2 regions of the Mesorhizobium sp. UC74_2 genome follow, and region 1 is predicted to be linked to the other one. Evidence: predicted binding sites of a transcription regulator. Region 1 holds the regulator's gene; the other holds the start of a gene.
The links. Region 1 encodes LexA, which represses DNA repair genes until DNA is damaged. Its sites were predicted from a motif close to TGTTCNNNNTGTGTTCNG; they were not measured.
Positions count from the first base shown of each region.

Region 1 (8,599 bases):
ACGTCGCAGCAACGCCGGCCAGGTTGAAGGTGATCGGCAGCGCACCAGCCGGCCGTGCGTTCCGGGGCACAGTCGGCAGCGGCGAGGCGGTGCGTGTCTTTACGGGTGCACCTCTGCCCACCGGCGCCGATACCATCGTGATCCAGGAAAACGTAAGCGACCTCGGCGACGACACGATCGAGGTTCACGAGCCCTCTTCCGAGGGGCGTAATGTCCGTCGCAAAGGCCTGGACTTCAATGCCGGTGACGTATTGCTCAAGAAGGGCCGGGTTCTCGACGCCGCCGCGCTCTCGCTTGCCGCTTCCGCCAACCATCCGGCCGTTGCCGTGGTGCGCCGCCCACTGGTGGCCATCATCGCCACCGGCGACGAGTTGCTTCCACCTGGTAGCACGCCGGGGCCGGATCAGATCATCTCGTCCAATGCCTATGGAGTGGCAGCGGCAGCTCAGTCCGTCGGTGCGCGTGCGCTGGACCTTGGCATCGCCCCCGACAACAGGGAAGCAATAGCCGCCGCAATACGGCAGGCAGTCGAGGCTGGCGCCAACGTGATCGTCACGCTGGGTGGCGCTTCTGTCGGAGACCATGATCTCGTCCATGAGGTCCTGACCGGTGAAGGCATGACATTGGATTTCTGGAAGCTCGCCATGCGCCCCGGAAAACCACTGATGTTCGGCCGCATGGGTGCAATCCGCTGCATCGGGCTGCCCGGCAACCCCGTGGCTAGTCTGGTCTGCTCGCAACTTTTCCTGAAACCCCTGCTCGCGCAACTCGGTGGACGGCCTTTCAGCCAGAACATCCGCGAAGCGCGGCTCGCCACCAACATGGGAGCCAATGACCGCCGTCAGGACTACATCCGTGCCCGGGTCGAACTCGACGGCGACGCATTGAGGGCTACCCCGTTTGGCGTGCAGGATTCCTCGATGCTCCGGACTCTCTCGGAGGCCAATGGCTTGATCATTCGAGCGCCGCACGCTGCGGCAGCAGAAGCCGGCTCCATCTGCAACGTATTGATGCTGCGCTGACTCCAGGGGGCCCTGGCTGTCTTCCGTCAGCCAGGGCTCGATCATCGGATCAATTCAGGACTTCGACGATTTCGTGGGTTTCCGGATCCACGAGAACTGTCCTGTTGTCGATGACAGTGTAGCGGTACCGTGTGTCGGGAACTTCATGGAGCGTCACCGTTTCGGGTACCCTCGAGCCCAGATTGAGCTCCAAGCCCAGAACGTTGATTGAGGCCACCGGATTCTTGTGGACGTATTCGCGGATGACGGTCTTTTGCTCCGGTTGGATCACGATCGCATTTGGCCGTGCTTCGGGGACCACCAAGGTCCGCGTTTCTGGAACCACCACGGTGTCCTGTGCATAGGTGGCGCCAATGCCTGCGAGCATTGCGCAAAGGGCATACATAGGAAGAAGCGTTTTCATCGTTCTCTCCTTTCAAGCAAGATTGCCCAAAGGAAGAATGTCGCTGGCAGATACACGTTCCGAAATAAATTAAGGTCTTCTTGCGGCGACTTTGTGCGAACGAGACCAGAGGATGCGGTCTCTGAGACAATACCGGGAGCCGACAACGTCACTTTGTTCGGGCTGCTCAGACTCCTGTCCGCCGCTGGCTCCCGGATATTTTCGGCTCACCTGAAGCGATGGGTGCGCCTGTTTTCGATGCTGTCAGCGGCAGTGGTACAACTGGATATCCAGTGCTGCCCCGGGCAGTTCATCTGACGATCACTTCACTGCGCGCTTCGGCAAGACAAGGTCATCGACCGTGTAGGTGTGGAATTCGCTTCTCGATACGGTGTCGAGCTTCCGGAATTTCTCCAGGAATACAGGATCGGAGAAAAACTCGCTGACATTGCCGGCACCGTGGATTGCTTCGACATTGACGACGGTTTCGCCGTCGGTGCTCTTGGCGAGCGTACTCCAGAGAAAACCTTCCTTGCGCTCTGCCACGTAGTGCACGACATCCTGGATGACAGCAAACGCCTCCTCCTGCTTTCCTGGATGGGCGTGAATGACGTTCACGACAAAAGTCGTTGACTGAGGAGATGCAGAAAAGGCTGCGGTAGGCTTGTCCATGAGTGTCTCCATCTGACGATTGCGGCGATCTTGCCGCGGCAACCTCTGGATATTCAGGACAGATGAGCAGATAAATGCCCATTCTCTCCCATCAATAACGAAGAAAATTCCGCAATTGGACAAGCTTGGACCACTCGGTATCTTCGTACAGGTTGCGGAAGCCGGTAGCTTTATCGGTGCCGCGCGCCGGCTCGGCCTCACAGCCTCGGCCGTCGGCAAGGCGATTGCGCGGCTCGAAAACGAAATGGGCGCCCGTCTCTTTCACCGCTCGACACGGAGTATGGCTCTGACAGAGGAAGGCAGTTTCTTTCTCGAAACCTGCCGGCGCATTCAATCGGAATACGAACAAGCGCAGATCCAGCTTTCGAGATCGCAGGCGAGCCCTCGAGGACAGCTTCGCGTCTCTCTCCCGCTCGCGGGCATGCTGTTGATGCCCACTATATCGGCCTTCATGGAACAATATCCGGATATCAATCTCGACCTTGATTTTACAGACCGGCTGGTCGACGTCATCGAAGAGGGCTTTGACGCGGTGATCCGCACCGGAGACATCCGGGACACGCGCCTGATAAGCCGCAAACTCGGTACTTTTCGGCACAAACTCGTCGCGGCACCGAAATATCTCGCCGAACATGGCACGCCCAGAGTGCCGGAGGACCTGCTCAAGCACCGCTGTCTCCACCATCGTTATGCGAATTCGGGGCGGCTCGAGCCCTGGCCCCTCGTGCGCAGCGGTTGTGACCTGAAACTCGATCTTCCCGTGACCACCGTTGCCAGCACGCTGGAGCCGCTGATCTACCTCGCCGAACGGTCCTTCGGTATCACCTGTCTGCCGCCGTTCGCCGTGTCTGCAGAATTGGCCGAAGGCAAGTTGGTACCGCTGCTGACGGATTATCTCGGCGAAACGGGTACGTTTCGAATATTGTGGCCGACAAATCGCCATCTCTCGCCCAAAGTACGGGTTTTCGTGGACTACATGGCTGAGAATCTATTTGCCGAGTAAGGGTAGGGCAGCATCCTTCGGCCGGCTCTGCGACGGGAGATATGGCAACAGAGAACGGCCTGGCTTCTTGCTAGGCTGAACAAAGCGTCAACAAATTCATTAAACTTTAAATGGTTGCGGAACACAAATGGAACAGATAGTGTTTGTTCCGGGTTTGTTTTTCTGATTCCGGTTCCGTTCCACGGAGGGTGGCGATGCTGACACGCAAGCAACATGAGCTCTTGCTCTTCATCCATGAGCGGCTGAAGGAAAGCGGAATCCCCCCTTCTTTCGACGAAATGAAAGAGGCGCTGGACCTGGCCTCCAAGTCAGGAATCCACAGGCTAATAACTGCTCTGGAGGAACGTGGCTTCATCCGCCGATTGCCGAACCGGGCTCGCGCGCTGGAAGTGCTGCGGTTGCCGGATTCGATTGCTCCCGGCCTTAACGCAGCCAGGAAATTTTCTCCGGCGGTCATCCAGGGCAGCCTGGGGCGTTCTGTACCCAAGGAGCCGCAACGCCTGCAGGCGCCTAGCAATGACGACGACGTCGCAGCTTCCGTTTCCATCCCCGTGATGGGACGCATCGCTGCCGGTGTACCGATCGACGCGATCCAGCACCGCACCCATTCGATTTCCGTACCGCCGGACATGATTTCGGGAGGCGAGCACTACGCCCTGGAAGTCAAAGGCGACTCCATGATCGAAGCCGGCATTTTCGATGGCGATACGGTCATCATCCGCAATGCCAATTCGGCCAATCCCGGCGAGATCGTCGTGGCATTGGTCGATGAGGAAGAGGCGACGCTCAAGCGTTTCCGTCGCAAGGGTGCCTCGATTGCGTTGGAAGCAGCCAATCCTGCCTATGAAACACGAATCTTTGGACCGGATCGGGTCAAGGTACAGGGTAAACTGGTCGGATTGATCCGTCGCTATTAGACCGGACACCCTACAAATTTAGCCGACTACAGATTGCCGGAAACAGACTTTCCGGGAAATTGTGTGTCTGAATGGGCGGGGTGGTTTGAGTTCGACGGTTTGGGCTTGGATTTAGGCGTTTTTTCAAGACGAGGCGGCAATCCCCTCGCCTCGCGCGTAAATTCCCGCTGGACATGCCAGGGTCGATCTTTGGCATCGATCGCGAACGAGATATTAGCCGGCTTATCTGGCGAGGAATCGAAGCGCACCGCAGCACTGCCGACGCGGGCCAGATCCTGCTTGGTGACGACCACCACAGTCGGATCGTTGCAGGGGTCTGGTGCGGTCGCATCGTCGATCACAATGAGTGCCGCGACTCCGCAAGCCGATCTGGCTGCATCGATGCGAGCGGTCGTCACCACGACAGCACCCGATGGATGGCGAGCGAAGCACAGCTGGCGTGTGCACAGGAATGGCGTGCCAAGCGGCATGTCGAGTGCATTTTCTACAGTCAGTTCGACGTCACTCGAAACATCTTCTGGCAAGACCGTCGTCTCTACGTTGAGCGCCCGGCGCCAGTTGTCGAGCGTGAAGGGATTGGGTCGTGCCCGGCTGACAGCGAGTTTGTCATCGCCGACTGGCAGGGCAACGAGCCGTGCGTCCTCCGAGATCAACACATCGGGCGTTTCTACATTGCCCATCGCTGTCAGACCGGCCAGCACAAATGGCAATGCCAGCAAACGTAGCCATGTCGTCGCCATCGCACCGATGGCAAGCGCCACGGCAATGAAGAGCACCGATTGCGTCGAGACAAGGCCAACCCCGTCAACCGGGGAGCGCTGCGAAATCCAGTCCGCGATCACCATCATCACCGTCAGTCCCTTGCCCATCGCATAGAGAAACGGTCCATCGGCGCCAAACGGCATGGCAATCGCGCTGAGAACGGCAGCCAGCATGACAAACGAAACCACTGGCATCACCGCCAGGTTGGCGAACAAACTCAGGGGTGAGACCCGCTGGAAATGCCAGACCGCGAACAGCGCCGTGGCAAGGCCGGCGATGATCGAGGTTGCTGCCATGCCAGCAACCGCAATCAGCGACTTGTGCGCGAGAAAGCCGGTGAACGAGCGTGCCAGCGGTGCCGGGGTAGGCATGACTTCACGCCGTTGCGCCCAAGCCGCATACGCGCCGATCAAGGCGGCAGTCGCGGCGAACGACATCTGGAAAGACGGACCGACCACTTCATGCGGCGCGGTCAGGATCACGATCATCGCCGAGATTGCCAGGTTGCGCATCGACAGCGCCGCTCGGTCGAACAGTACCGCAATCAGCATCACCGACAGCATGATGAAACTACGCTCCGCCGCGACCACCACCCCGGAGATCGCGAGATATGCGGAAATCGAACAAATGGCTGCGAACGCAGCATATTTCTTGACCGGCCGGCGCGCTGAGAAATCCGGAAACAACGCGAAAGCGCCGCGCAGCAGTAACATCACGGTTCCTGCGACGAGTGCCATGTGCAGGCCGGATATCGAGATGATGTGATAGATACCCGTCCTTCGCATGGCTTCGTTGACGGAGTCCGGAATGCCGGCGCGCACCCCGACAATCAGTGCCGCGGCGATCTCGCCCTCAGGCCCACCAATCGAAGCGCGAATGCGATCCGCGATCGTTTCGCGTGCGGTCTCGACGGCCACCGACAGCCGAGTGGGCAGCGATGCAGGTACCTTCTCCAGGGATTCAAGCTTCGGCTTGCCCATGAAGAACCCAGTCGCGCCGATCCCGTCGAAATAGCTTTCGAAAGAAAAATCATAGCCGCCGGGCCGCACCGGACCGGCTGGCGGCATCAGCCGGGCATAGCCGGACACGATCGACCCGGCGCGGATTTCGGCCGGCATTGCCAAAGCCGAAAGCCGCACCCGCTCCGGCTGATAGCGTAGCTTGGGCTTTTCAGTACCGATGACGTCGAGCGTCAGCCGCGTGCGTCCACTGGCCATCGGCTCGACTGAAATGACGCGGCCTGTCACCCTGGTCGACACCTGTGCTCCCAGTACGTTGCTCGGCATGCGCCACGTCTCGACCTTGCCGGCAAGGATACCGAGCACGAGGAAGAGGACGGCCATCGCGGCGAGATGCAAGCCAAGGCGGGAGCGTGAAAGCAGCGCAATGACAGCAAGGACAGCACTGCCGGCAATCAACTGCGCGAAGGCCGGCTCGCGATCGAGTGAGAAATAGACCGTCGCTCCAGCCCCGAGAAAGACCGGCGCGAACAGGAACGCGACGCCGCGATCCAGCTCCAACGCGATCGCCCCGGCGAACGGGCCGCGCAGGTCCCCGCCAACCAGCTTTCGCAAGTTCTGCCAGCGGGTTTCCAGCCATGGCTTGTCGCCGGAAGGCATATCCAGGGCATCGGAACGAGGATGCTGGCGCGCTGCCAGCAGATCATCGAGCGATGATGGCATTCCGATCGGCTGAATGTCAGGCGATGCCGCCGCGGCATTGCTGTCATCGACGGCCGGAGACACGAATAGAAGACGCTCGTTGATGCCCTGTTCGGCATCAGCGCCCCCTCGCCCAACCCTCCCCGGTCCAGCCATCGGGCCTGCCCCTTGCGCCCCTGACCTCCTATGCTACATGAACGCCCAAACAACGAAAGTCCGCGCTCCTGCGCTTCTTCCCGAGAGTTCCATGTCCGATCAGGTCGTAACCCGTTTCGCTCCCTCCCCCACTGGTTATCTGCATATTGGCGGCGCACGCACGGCGCTGTTCAATTGGCTCTACGCCAGGCACACCAATGGCAAGATGCTGCTGCGCATCGAGGATACCGACCGCGAGCGCTCGACTGACGCCGCCACCGCCGCCATCCTCGAAGGACTGAGTTGGCTGGGCATGACCTGGGACGGCGAGGCCGTTTCGCAATTCCAGCGCGCCGCGCGCCACCGCGAGGTCGCCGAGGAACTGGTGCGGCTGGGCAAGGCCTATTATGCCTACGAGACGCCAGCCGAGTTGGACGTCATGCGTGAATCCGCCCGCGCGCAGGGACTGCCGCCGCGCTATAACGGCCACTGGCGCGACCGTGATGCTTCCGAGGCTCCGGAGGGTGTGGCAGGTGCGATCCGCATCAAGGTGCCGCGCGAAGGCGAGACCGTGGTCAACGATCTCGTGCAGGGAGAGGTGCGTTTTCCCAACAAGGATCTCGACGATTTCATCATCCTGCGCTCGGACGGCGTGCCGACCTACATGCATGCTGTCGTGGTCGACGATCACGACATGGGTGTCACTCACATCATCCGGGGCGATGATCACCTGACCAACGCCGCCCGGCAGACCGCGATTTATCGCGCCATGGGCTGGGATGTGCCAAAGATGGCGCATATTCCGCTGATCCATGGTGCCGATGGTGCAAAGCTTTCCAAGCGTCATGGCGCGCTCGGCGTCGAGGCCTATCGCGCCATGGGCTACCTGCCTGAGGCGCTGCTCAACTATCTCGCCCGCCTTGGCTGGAGCCATGGTGATGATGAGGTCATGTCGATCGAGCAGATGGTGTCGTGGTTCGATATCGTCGACGTCAACAAGGGTGCTGCCCGCTTCGACTTCGCCAAGCTTGAGGCGCTGAACGGCGTGCACATGCGGGGTATGGACGATGCGGCGCTGACCCAGGTGTTTTTCGATACGCTGCCCTATCTGCCCAATGGGGAAGCACTGGTCGACCAGCTGGACGACAGGAAGAAAGCCCAGGTGCTGCAGGCGATGCCCGGCCTGAAGGAACGCGCCAAGACGCTGGTGGAACTGGCCGACAGTCTTTATTTCATCGCGGCCCAGCGACCGCTGCAACTGGACGAAAAAGCAGCCTCGCTGCTCGACGTCGACGCAAAGGCCGTTCTCAAAGCCGTGCTTGGCCATTTCCAGGCACTTGACGAGTGGACCGTCGCCACGACCGAAGCCGCGGTACGCGCCTATGCCGAAACGGCGGGCGTCAAACTCGGCAAGGTGGCGCAGCCTCTGCGTGCGGCACTGACCGGCCGCAGCACCTCACCCGGCGTCTTCGACGTGCTCGCCGTGCTTGGTCGTGACGAAAGTCTTGCTCGCATCGCAGATCAAATCGATTAGGAGTTCTGGTCCAAGAACTTTAGCATTGAAAGGTTTCTTTTGCGGTGCAACATTGCCGCCGGATCAATCAGCCCTAACTATTCCGGCGGCTGTAATCTCGCGCATTTCAAGGGCTTGTGGCGTTCCGCGTAGCGGATCGTCCTGGCCTGCAGACCAGGGAACAAGAAGGAGTTTGCAATGACCGGACAGACGGCGAAACTGGAGCTCGACGGCAAGACCCACGAGTTCAAGGTCCGAAGCGGTTCGGTCGGTCCGGACGTTATCGACATCGGTGCGCTTTATTCGACGACCGGAGCTTTCACCTACGATCCCGGCTTCACGTCAACGGCGAGCTGCGAGTCGGCCATAACCTACATCGACGGCGATGCCGGCGTGCTCTTGCACAGGGGCTATCCGATCGATCAGCTTGCCGAGCACGGCGATTTCCTGGAGGTATGCTACCTGCTGCTCTACGGCGAACTGCCGACCAAGGCGCAGAAGGACGATTTCGACTACCGGGTCACGCGCCATA
Region 1 is NZ_CP170562.1:2,160,613-2,169,211, reverse strand. It holds gene glp (gephyrin-like molybdotransferase Glp) at 1-1,022, shown strand, start outside; gene ACFJIU_RS10550 (DUF1236 domain-containing protein) at 1,072-1,425, opposite strand; gene ACFJIU_RS10545 (antibiotic biosynthesis monooxygenase) at 1,726-2,076, opposite strand; gene ACFJIU_RS10540 (LysR family transcriptional regulator) at 2,192-3,079, shown strand; gene lexA (transcriptional repressor LexA) at 3,274-3,996, shown strand; gene ACFJIU_RS10530 (ComEC/Rec2 family competence protein) at 4,023-6,575, opposite strand; gene gltX (glutamate--tRNA ligase) at 6,667-8,088, shown strand; gene gltA (citrate synthase) at 8,266-8,599, shown strand, end outside.

Region 2 (8,599 bases), 850 kb from region 1:
GGCTGCGGCGAATCGGTGGAGCTGAAGCCTGCCGACCTCAAGGCGCTGGCCGAGGCCCGTGCCCAAAGCGCTGCCTGAGATTTCGCTTCAATGAAAGCGGCTGAGGCGGGTGTGACCTCTGTCCGGCCGCATTGTCTTGCCGACCACACGCAGCTTGCTGTCCTCTTCGAGGCAATGCAACAGCACTATGGCGTCTCGTGCCCTGCGAGGGAGATCATCCTGGCGGACCTCGCCAGCCTTCCGGCCGGCGTCGAGATCCTCGTCGCCGAAGCCGATCGTCTGATCGGTTTCGCCACCTTCTCCACCATCTATCCCGGTCCAGGATTGAAGGGCGGGCTGTTTCTCAAGGATCTGTTCGTCTTGGAAGCCATGCGCGGCAGCGGCGCTGGCAGGTCGCTTTTGCGGGCGCTTGCCCGCCTTGCCGCGGCGCGTGGTCTTTCGCGCGTCGACTGGACTGCGGACAGGAGCAATGCCCGGCTGCTCGCTTTCTACGACGAAACCGGTGCCTCGCGAGAGGAAGAAAAGGTGTTCTTTCGCCTCAAAGGACAGGCACTGGAGGATTTCGCCAGCGAAGACTGACGGTACCCGGGCGGCGTACAGGGAGAGCCGTTCGGTTCGCTGCCCAACCGCAGGTATCTCACTCCACCCACATTCCCGTTCTTCGATGCCAGTCGGCAATTGATTCCTCGGGATAGAGATCGAAGACCTTGTCGCCGTCGCGGATGTCGGGCTCGACCCAGCCGCTCTTGTATTTCAGCATCAGATGGGTGCGCTCCGGCGGCTCAGGCAACTCCGTATCGACGGCCGATGCGAATGGATGCACGAGTTCCGGCCAGGTCGGATCGTAGAGCCACAGTGCCGAACCGCAGTTCCTGCAGAAATTGCGTTCGCCCGTGGAGGTCTCGCATACAGGACGTTCGTCGTCCTGGATCTCTGCGCGATAGACCCCGAGGTTCTCCTCGCCTGTTATCGTCAGCGTTGCCGAAGTGGCCCCGAGGTTGATCGCGTATCCGCCGCCGCCCTGCTGCTTGCGGCAGATCGAGCAATAGCAGAGCTGGTAGGGGGCCGGTGTGTGGCTTTCGACTTCGAAGCGGACGGCACCGCAACGACAGGAGCCTTGAAGTAGCATGGGCATGGCGGTCTCCTCGATTGGACCGGACAATATTGTACAGTCCTGAGCCGAAACCTGTCAGCAGAGCTTTGGTTTCATCGTGACGATGGTCAGGCGCCATGCAATGATCTCGCCATGGACAATGACGCGATCACCGACCTTTTCGCTGGCCTGGGCCCGGTCAGCATCCGCCGTCTGTTCGGTGGCAAGGGCATCTATTTCGACGGCGTCATCGTCGCCATCGAACTGCGCGGCGAACTGCTGCTGAAGGCCGATGCCGAACTCGGCCAGGAATTCGCAGCGGCCGGCTGCACGCAATGGACCTATGTCGGCTCGCGTCATGGCAAGCAGGTGGCGATGCCGTATTGGACCTTGCCGGACGGTGCCGCCGACGATCCGGACGACATGGCTGCCTGGGCAAGGAAATCCTACGACGCTGGCCTGCGTTTGGGAAAGTAAATTACCGCAAGCCAGCGTCTGGAATCAGCCGCAGGAAAAGGCGTTCATTTTCTTTTCGAAATCGATGTCGACATCGGATGTCAGCTTGCCGTTGAGGGCATAGCCTTGAAACACGGAATAAGCGGCTGACGCCGTAAAGCCGTGGTTTTCAAGGAATTTGACGTTTTCCGTTTCCGCTCCCATCGAACCCAGCTTGTCGAACCGGGCGTACCATTTGCTGTAGGCGGTGTAGGGTTTCTTGTTGTAGGGCGCTTTGCTCTGCAGGCCGTCGTCGATCCACTTCCTGAAGCTTTCCTGCTTCAGGAAAGCCTTGCCTTCCTTGATCTGCCTGGCCACCTGCTGCTCGTAGGCCGTGCATTTGGTCGCTGCCTGGCTGTTCGCCACGCCCACGAGCAGCGTCGCGACGCCCAACGCCACGACGGTCAATTTTCCCTTGATCGGCATTCTGTCCTCATTCCTGCGCTGCCCGCCCAGGACATCGTCATCACACTTGCATGCCGGAGGGAAGCAGGGGCGCGGAAGCCGATGACCTTTTCTACAGGGCCTTGGCGACCCTGGCCGCGACTCGGGCGTTGTTTTCGACCAGCGCGATGTTGGTCTTCAGGCTGCGGCCGTTGGTGAGTTCCAGGATCTTGCCGAGCAGGAACGGCGTGACGGCTTTGCCGGTCACGTTCTGCGCTTTCGCCGCCTTCTGCGCGGCCTCGATATAGCCGGCCATCTCGGCCGCGGGGATCTCGTCGGTCACCGGCACCGGATTGGCCACCAGCACACCGCCATCGATGCCAAGCGCCTGGCGGGTCTTGAACAGTTTGGCGATCTTTTCGGGTGCATCCAGCGTCAGCGGCGCCCGGAAGGGTGATTGCCGCGACCAGAAGGCCGGCATCGTCTCGCAGCCATGACCGATCACCGGCACGCCGCGCGTTTCCAGGACTTCCAGCGTCTTTTCGATGTCGAGGATGGCCTTGGCGCCTGCCGACACCACGATCACCGGCGTGCGTGCCAGCTCGTCGAGATCGGCCGAGATGTCGAAGCTTTTTTCGGCGCCCTTGTGCACCCCGCCGATGCCGCCGGTGGCAAACACCCTGATGCCGGCCATATGCGCGGCGATCATGGTGGCGGCCACGGTCGTGCCGCCCGTGCGGCCTTCGGCGACGGCGAAGGCGAAGTCGGCGCGCGACAGCTTCATGGCGTCGCCGGTCATGGCAAGCGATTCCCGTTCGCCGTCGGACAGGCCGATCTTGATGCGGCCGTTGACGACCGCGATCGTTGCCGGCACTGCGCCTTCATCCGAAATGATCTTTTCGACATTGGCCGCCATCGCGCCATTGTCGGGGTAGGGCATGCCGTGGGTAATGATGGTCGATTCCAGCGCCACCACCGGACGGCCCGCTTTCAGTGCCTCGGCGACGGGAGCGTGGATGTCGATGTAAGGGCGGGCGGTTTCGAGGATCATGAGATGTCTCCGGTTGGCGTCACGCGGTTCGCGAACAGCCGTTCAAGAATGGGATTTGCCGTCCTCATGCCACTTCCCGCGCTTCCGGCACAAGGGTCAGGGCTGCGGCAAAGGATGCCTGCGTGAATTCGGGTACCGCGAGCGGGCTTTCGATAGCGAGTCCTGCTGCTGCGACACCTTCGCGCAAGGCGACGCGCAGCGGCAGCCCGCGCAGCAGCGCTGCGGTGGTGGCTCCCGCCAGCGCATCGCCTGCGCCGGTCACGTCGACCACGGCCCTCGGCGGAGGCGGCGAGATTGCAAAGGCGCCGTTCATGTCAAAACCGAGCGCAGGGCGGTCTCCTGCCGTCACGACGCCGCCGCGCATGCCAATGCCACGCAGGCCCATTACCAGATCTTTCTCGGTCGCCTCGCGCGAAAGGCCGGTCAGCGCTGCCGCCTCGCGACGGTTCATGAACACCAGCGTCGGCCGTTCGAACAGCGAGGCGAGGCGCACCACCTTGGCCGGTGAAATGGCGATGACGAAAATTGGTCGGTCTGCGGCCAGCACCATGAGACGCTCGAGCGCCGCGGTCGGCAGGTTCGCATCGCAGAGCACCGCATCCGATGCCTCAACCGCGCCGCGAATGTTGGCGCGGCGCATCTGCTTTGGGAAAGCCAGATCATAGAGCCCCATGTCGGCAAAGCCGACCATAAGCTCGCCCTCGCTGTCGAGGATGGCCGTGTAACTCGGCGTGGCACGGTCAAGGAAGGTGACCGAGAGATCCTTGATGCCGGCCTGCGTGATTGTCCGCGCGACCGTCTCGCCCGCGGTGTCGCCGCCGCGCACCGACATCAGTGCGGCGGAGACACCACGTCGCACGACTGTGCGCAGTGCATTGAAGACGCCGCCGCCGACGTCCTCGCGCATCGTTCCGGGATTGGACGCCGCCGGCACATAGGGGCCGCTCACCTGACCGCGTCGGTCGATATGCGCGCCACCAGCGGCGAAAAGCTTCGGCATGGGGCTCATGCACGCACCGCGATGCTAGCGGTCGCGTTATGGTTCGTTGCTGTGGCCTTGCCGAATCGGCGACCGCCGCATCGCGCCAATGTGATCTGCGCGCGTGAGGACGCCTCACGGCCGCCTGCTGCAAAACAAAAAAAGAACAAATTGGAATTTAACATACTTTTCAAGGTATTGCGGTGTCTTGCCAAAACGGAACAAAAAGGGTACATAATAACAAGGGATCCCGGACTGTCCGGCCTTCATTGACGACCAAGGGGTGATGTATCATGGCTCAGAATAGCTTGAGGCTTGTAGAGGACAATTCGGTGGACAAAACAAAAGCGCTCGACGCTGCGCTGTCGCAGATCGAACGGGCATTCGGCAAGGGCTCGATCATGCGGCTCGGTGCCAATGAGCAGGCGGTCGAGATCGAGACGGTGCCGACAGGCTCGCTGGGCCTCGACATCGCGCTCGGCGTCGGCGGTTTGCCGCGTGGCCGTATCGTTGAAATTTACGGGCCGGAAAGCTCGGGCAAGACCACGCTGGCGCTGCACACGGTGGCGGAAGCGCAGAAGAAGGGCGGCATCTGCGCCTTCGTCGATGCCGAACATGCGCTCGATCCGGTCTATGCCCGCAAGCTGGGCGTCGATCTCGAAAACCTGCTGATCTCGCAGCCGGACACCGGCGAGCAGGCGCTGGAGATCTGCGACACGCTGGTTCGCTCAGGCGCCATCGACGTTCTGGTGGTCGATTCGGTCGCAGCGCTCACTCCGCGCGCCGAAATCGAGGGCGAGATGGGTGATGCGTTGCCGGGCCTGCAGGCTCGCCTGATGAGCCAGGCGCTACGCAAGCTCACCGCCTCGATCTCGCGTTCCAACACCATGGTCATCTTCATCAACCAGATCCGCATGAAGATCGGCGTCATGTTCGGTTCGCCCGAGACGACCACCGGTGGTAACGCGCTGAAGTTCTACGCTTCGGTGCGCCTCGACATCCGCCGCATCGGTTCGATCAAGGATCGGGACGAGGTCGTCGGCAACCAGACCCGCGTCAAGGTGGTCAAGAACAAGCTGGCCCCACCCTTCAAGGTCATCGAATTCGACATCATGTATGGCGAAGGCGTGTCCAAGACCGGCGAGTTGATCGATCTCGGTGTCAAGGCCGGCATCGTCGAGAAGTCGGGAGCCTGGTTCTCCTACAATTCGCAGCGTCTCGGCCAGGGACGTGAAAACGCCAAGCAGTTCCTGCGCGACAATCCGGATCTTGCCCGCGAGGTCGAGCAGGCGCTGAGACAGAATGCCGGGCTGATCGCGGAGAAATTCCTCGACAATGGCGGCGACAGCGACAACGATCTCGACGACGCCGCAGAAGGCTAACGGTTGGTTCTCCCCTGAGAGCCAGTTCAGCGCCTGATGACAATGGTTTAACCGCCGGCCTTGCGCCGGCGGTTTGCGTTTCTGGCGATGGCTTTGGGTCTGCGCGCATGGGTCTTGCCTGTTTCTGGACAGGCTGGAAGGCTGCCGCTAAAAGGCCTATTCCATTTTCCACCGGCCTTGGCTGGGGGCTTCACCATAAAGGCAGTTTCGATGAGTGGCGTGAACGATATCCGGTCGACCTTTCTCGACTATTTCCGCAAGGAAGGCCACGAGATCGTCGCCTCCAGCCCGCTGGTGCCGCGCAACGACCCGACGCTGATGTTCACCAACGCCGGTATGGTACAGTTCAAGAACGTTTTCACCGGCCTGGAGAAGCGGCCCTATTCGCGCGCCGCAACCGCGCAGAAGAGCGTGCGTGCCGGCGGCAAGCACAACGATCTCGACAATGTCGGCTACACCGCCCGCCATCTCACCTTTTTCGAGATGCTCGGCAATTTCTCGTTCGGCGATTATTTCAAGGAACGCGCGATCGAACTTGCCTGGAACCTGATCACCAAGGGTTTCGGGCTGAAGAAGGACAAGCTGCTCGTCACCGTCTATCACACCGACGAAGAGGCGGCCGGCTATTGGAAGAAGATCGCCGGCTTTTCGGATGACCGCATCATCCGCATCGCGACCTCGGACAATTTCTGGGCCATGGGCGACACTGGTCCCTGCGGGCCGTGTTCCGAGATCTTCATCGATCGCGGCGAGCACATCTGGGGCGGCCCTCCCGGCAGCCCGGAAGAGGATGGCGACCGCTTCCTCGAATTCTGGAACCTGGTCTTCATGCAGTATGAGCAGGTCACCAAGGAGGAGCGCATCGACCTGCCGCGCCCGTCGATCGATACGGGCATGGGCCTGGAGCGCATGGCCTCCATCCTGCAGGGGGTGGAAAGCGTTTTCGAAACCGATCTTTTCCGTCACCTGATCGACGCTGCTTCGTCCGCGCTCGGACAAGGCCCGAACACCGAGAATGTCGCGTCCTACCGCGTGATCGCCGACCACCTGCGCTCGTCATCCTTCCTGGTGGCCGATGGCGTGCTGCCTTCCAACGAGGGCCGTGGCTATGTGCTGCGCCGCATCATGCGCCGTGCCATGCGTCATGCGCAGCTGCTCGGCGCCAATGAGCCTTTGATGTGGAAGCTGGTGCCGGCGCTGGTGCGCGAGATGGGGCAGGCCTATCCCGAGCTCGTGCGCAGCGAAGCACTGCTCACAGAAACGCTGAAGCTTGAGGAAACCCGCTTCCGCAAGACGCTGGTGCGCGGTCTCGGCCTGCTCGCTGATGCCACTGACAGGCTCGGTGCCGGCGACATGCTGGACGGCGAGACTGCCTTCAAGCTCTACGATACCTACGGTTTCCCGCTGGATCTGACGCAGGACGCCCTGCGCCAGCGCAGCATCTCGGTCGACCTTGCCGGTTTCACCGACGCGATGGAACGGCAGAAGGCGGAAGCGCGCGCCAGCTGGGCCGGTTCCGGCGAAGCTGCCACCGAGACCGTGTGGTTCTCCGTGCGCGACAAGACAGGCGCGACCGAGTTCCTCGGCTACGAGACCGAGAAGGCAGAAGGCATCGTCACGGCGATCCTGCGCGACGGCAAGGTCGTTGACGACGCCAAGGAAGGCGACAGCGTGGCGATCATCGTCAACCAGACGCCTTTCTACGGCGAGTCCGGCGGCCAGATGGGCGACACCGGAACGATCTCCGGCGAGGGTTTCCGGATCGACGTCACCGACACCCTGAAGAAGGCCGATGGCCTCTTTGTTCATCAGGGCAAGGTAACCAGGGGTTCGCTGAAGACAGGCGCTGCCGTCGAGCTCGAGGTCGACCATGCTCGCAGGACGCGCCTGCGCTCCAACCACTCGGCGACGCACCTCATCCATGAGGCGCTGCGCGAAGTGCTGGGCACCCACGTCGCCCAGAAGGGTTCGTTGGTTGCGCCGGAGCGGCTGCGCTTCGACATCTCGCACAACAAGCCGATCTCACCAGAAGAGCTGGAAGAGGTCGAGCGTATGGCCAACGAGATCGTTGTCCAGAACAGCCCGGTCACGACCCGGCTGATGTCGGTGGATGACGCCCGTGCGGAAGGCGCGATGGCGCTGTTCGGCGAGAAATATGGTGACGAGGTCCGTGTCGTCTCGATGGGCACCGCCTTGCATGGCGACAAGGCCAACCGGCCATATTCCATCGAGCTTTGCGGCGGCACGCATGTAAAGGCGACCGGCGACATCGGCCTGGTGCGCATCGTTTCCGACAGCCCGGTGGCGGCGGGTGTTCGTCGCATCGAGGCGCTGACCGGCGAGGCGGCACGCCGTCATCTCGATGAACAGGACCGGCGCCTCAAGGCGGTCGCGGCGACGTTGAAGATTTCCCCGGCCGATGTGCTCGCACGGGTGGAAACCCTGCTTGACGAACGCAAGAAACTGGAGCGTGACCTGACCGATGCGCGCAAGAAGCTCGCCATGGGTGGCGGCTCCGCCGGCGCGGCCGAAAACGCCACCGAGACCGTGGCGGGTGTCGGTTTCCTCGGCAAGTCGGTCAGCGGTGTCTCGCCGAAGGACCTGAAGCCGCTCGCCGACGAGGGCAAGAAGGCGCTGGGTTCCGGTGTTGTCGTGCTGGTCGGCGAGGCCGAGGGCAAAGCAAGTGTCGTCGTTGCGGTCACCGACGACCTGATCGGTCGCTTCAGCGCCGTCGACCTGGTGCGCGTCGCATCCGCCGCGCTCGGCGGTCAGGGCGGTGGCGGTCGGCCTGATATGGCGCAGGCTGGCGGTCCCGACGCCTCCAAGGCCAACGATGCCATTGCCGCGGTCAAGGCGGCGCTCGCTGCATAGCAGTCGGGCCAGGTTTCAGTCTGAGCAAACCTCCAGTGCCGGGTGCAATACCCGGCATTGGCTATTCCGGGGCAGCCACCGCAGGCCCGATGCGGTCAACGCGGTTGGTCCAGATCGCACCGTCGAAACGGGCAGGCAGTTTCCTGAACGTCGCGATGTCGTCGACGCCGGTCGAATGTTTCGAACCGTCATTGTCGCCCAGGATCACCAGCGTCGAGCCGTTGGCGTCCAGCCGCTCGCTCAGCCGGTTTGGAAAACCCCAGGCGAAGGGTGCGTAGTTGGCCGGCAGCATGAACAGCGTCTTGCGGCAATCCTCTGGAACATAACCGCTCCAGCCGAGCGCG
Region 2 is NZ_CP170562.1:3,005,960-3,014,558, reverse strand. It holds gene sufA (Fe-S cluster assembly scaffold SufA) at 1-78, shown strand, start outside; gene ACFJIU_RS14735 (GNAT family N-acetyltransferase) at 91-579, shown strand; gene ACFJIU_RS14730 (GFA family protein) at 638-1,135, opposite strand; gene ACFJIU_RS14725 (TfoX/Sxy family protein) at 1,247-1,570, shown strand; gene ACFJIU_RS14720 (hypothetical protein) at 1,595-2,014, opposite strand; gene ACFJIU_RS14715 (pseudouridine-5'-phosphate glycosidase) at 2,106-3,023, opposite strand; gene ACFJIU_RS14710 (carbohydrate kinase family protein) at 3,088-4,032, opposite strand; gene recA (recombinase RecA) at 4,296-5,384, shown strand; gene alaS (alanine--tRNA ligase) at 5,595-8,255, shown strand; gene ACFJIU_RS14695 (glycerophosphodiester phosphodiesterase family protein) at 8,317-8,599, opposite strand, start outside.
Region 2: recA (recombinase RecA) is a predicted target of LexA. The motif match lies at 4,154-4,171, and genes of this name have one in related genera.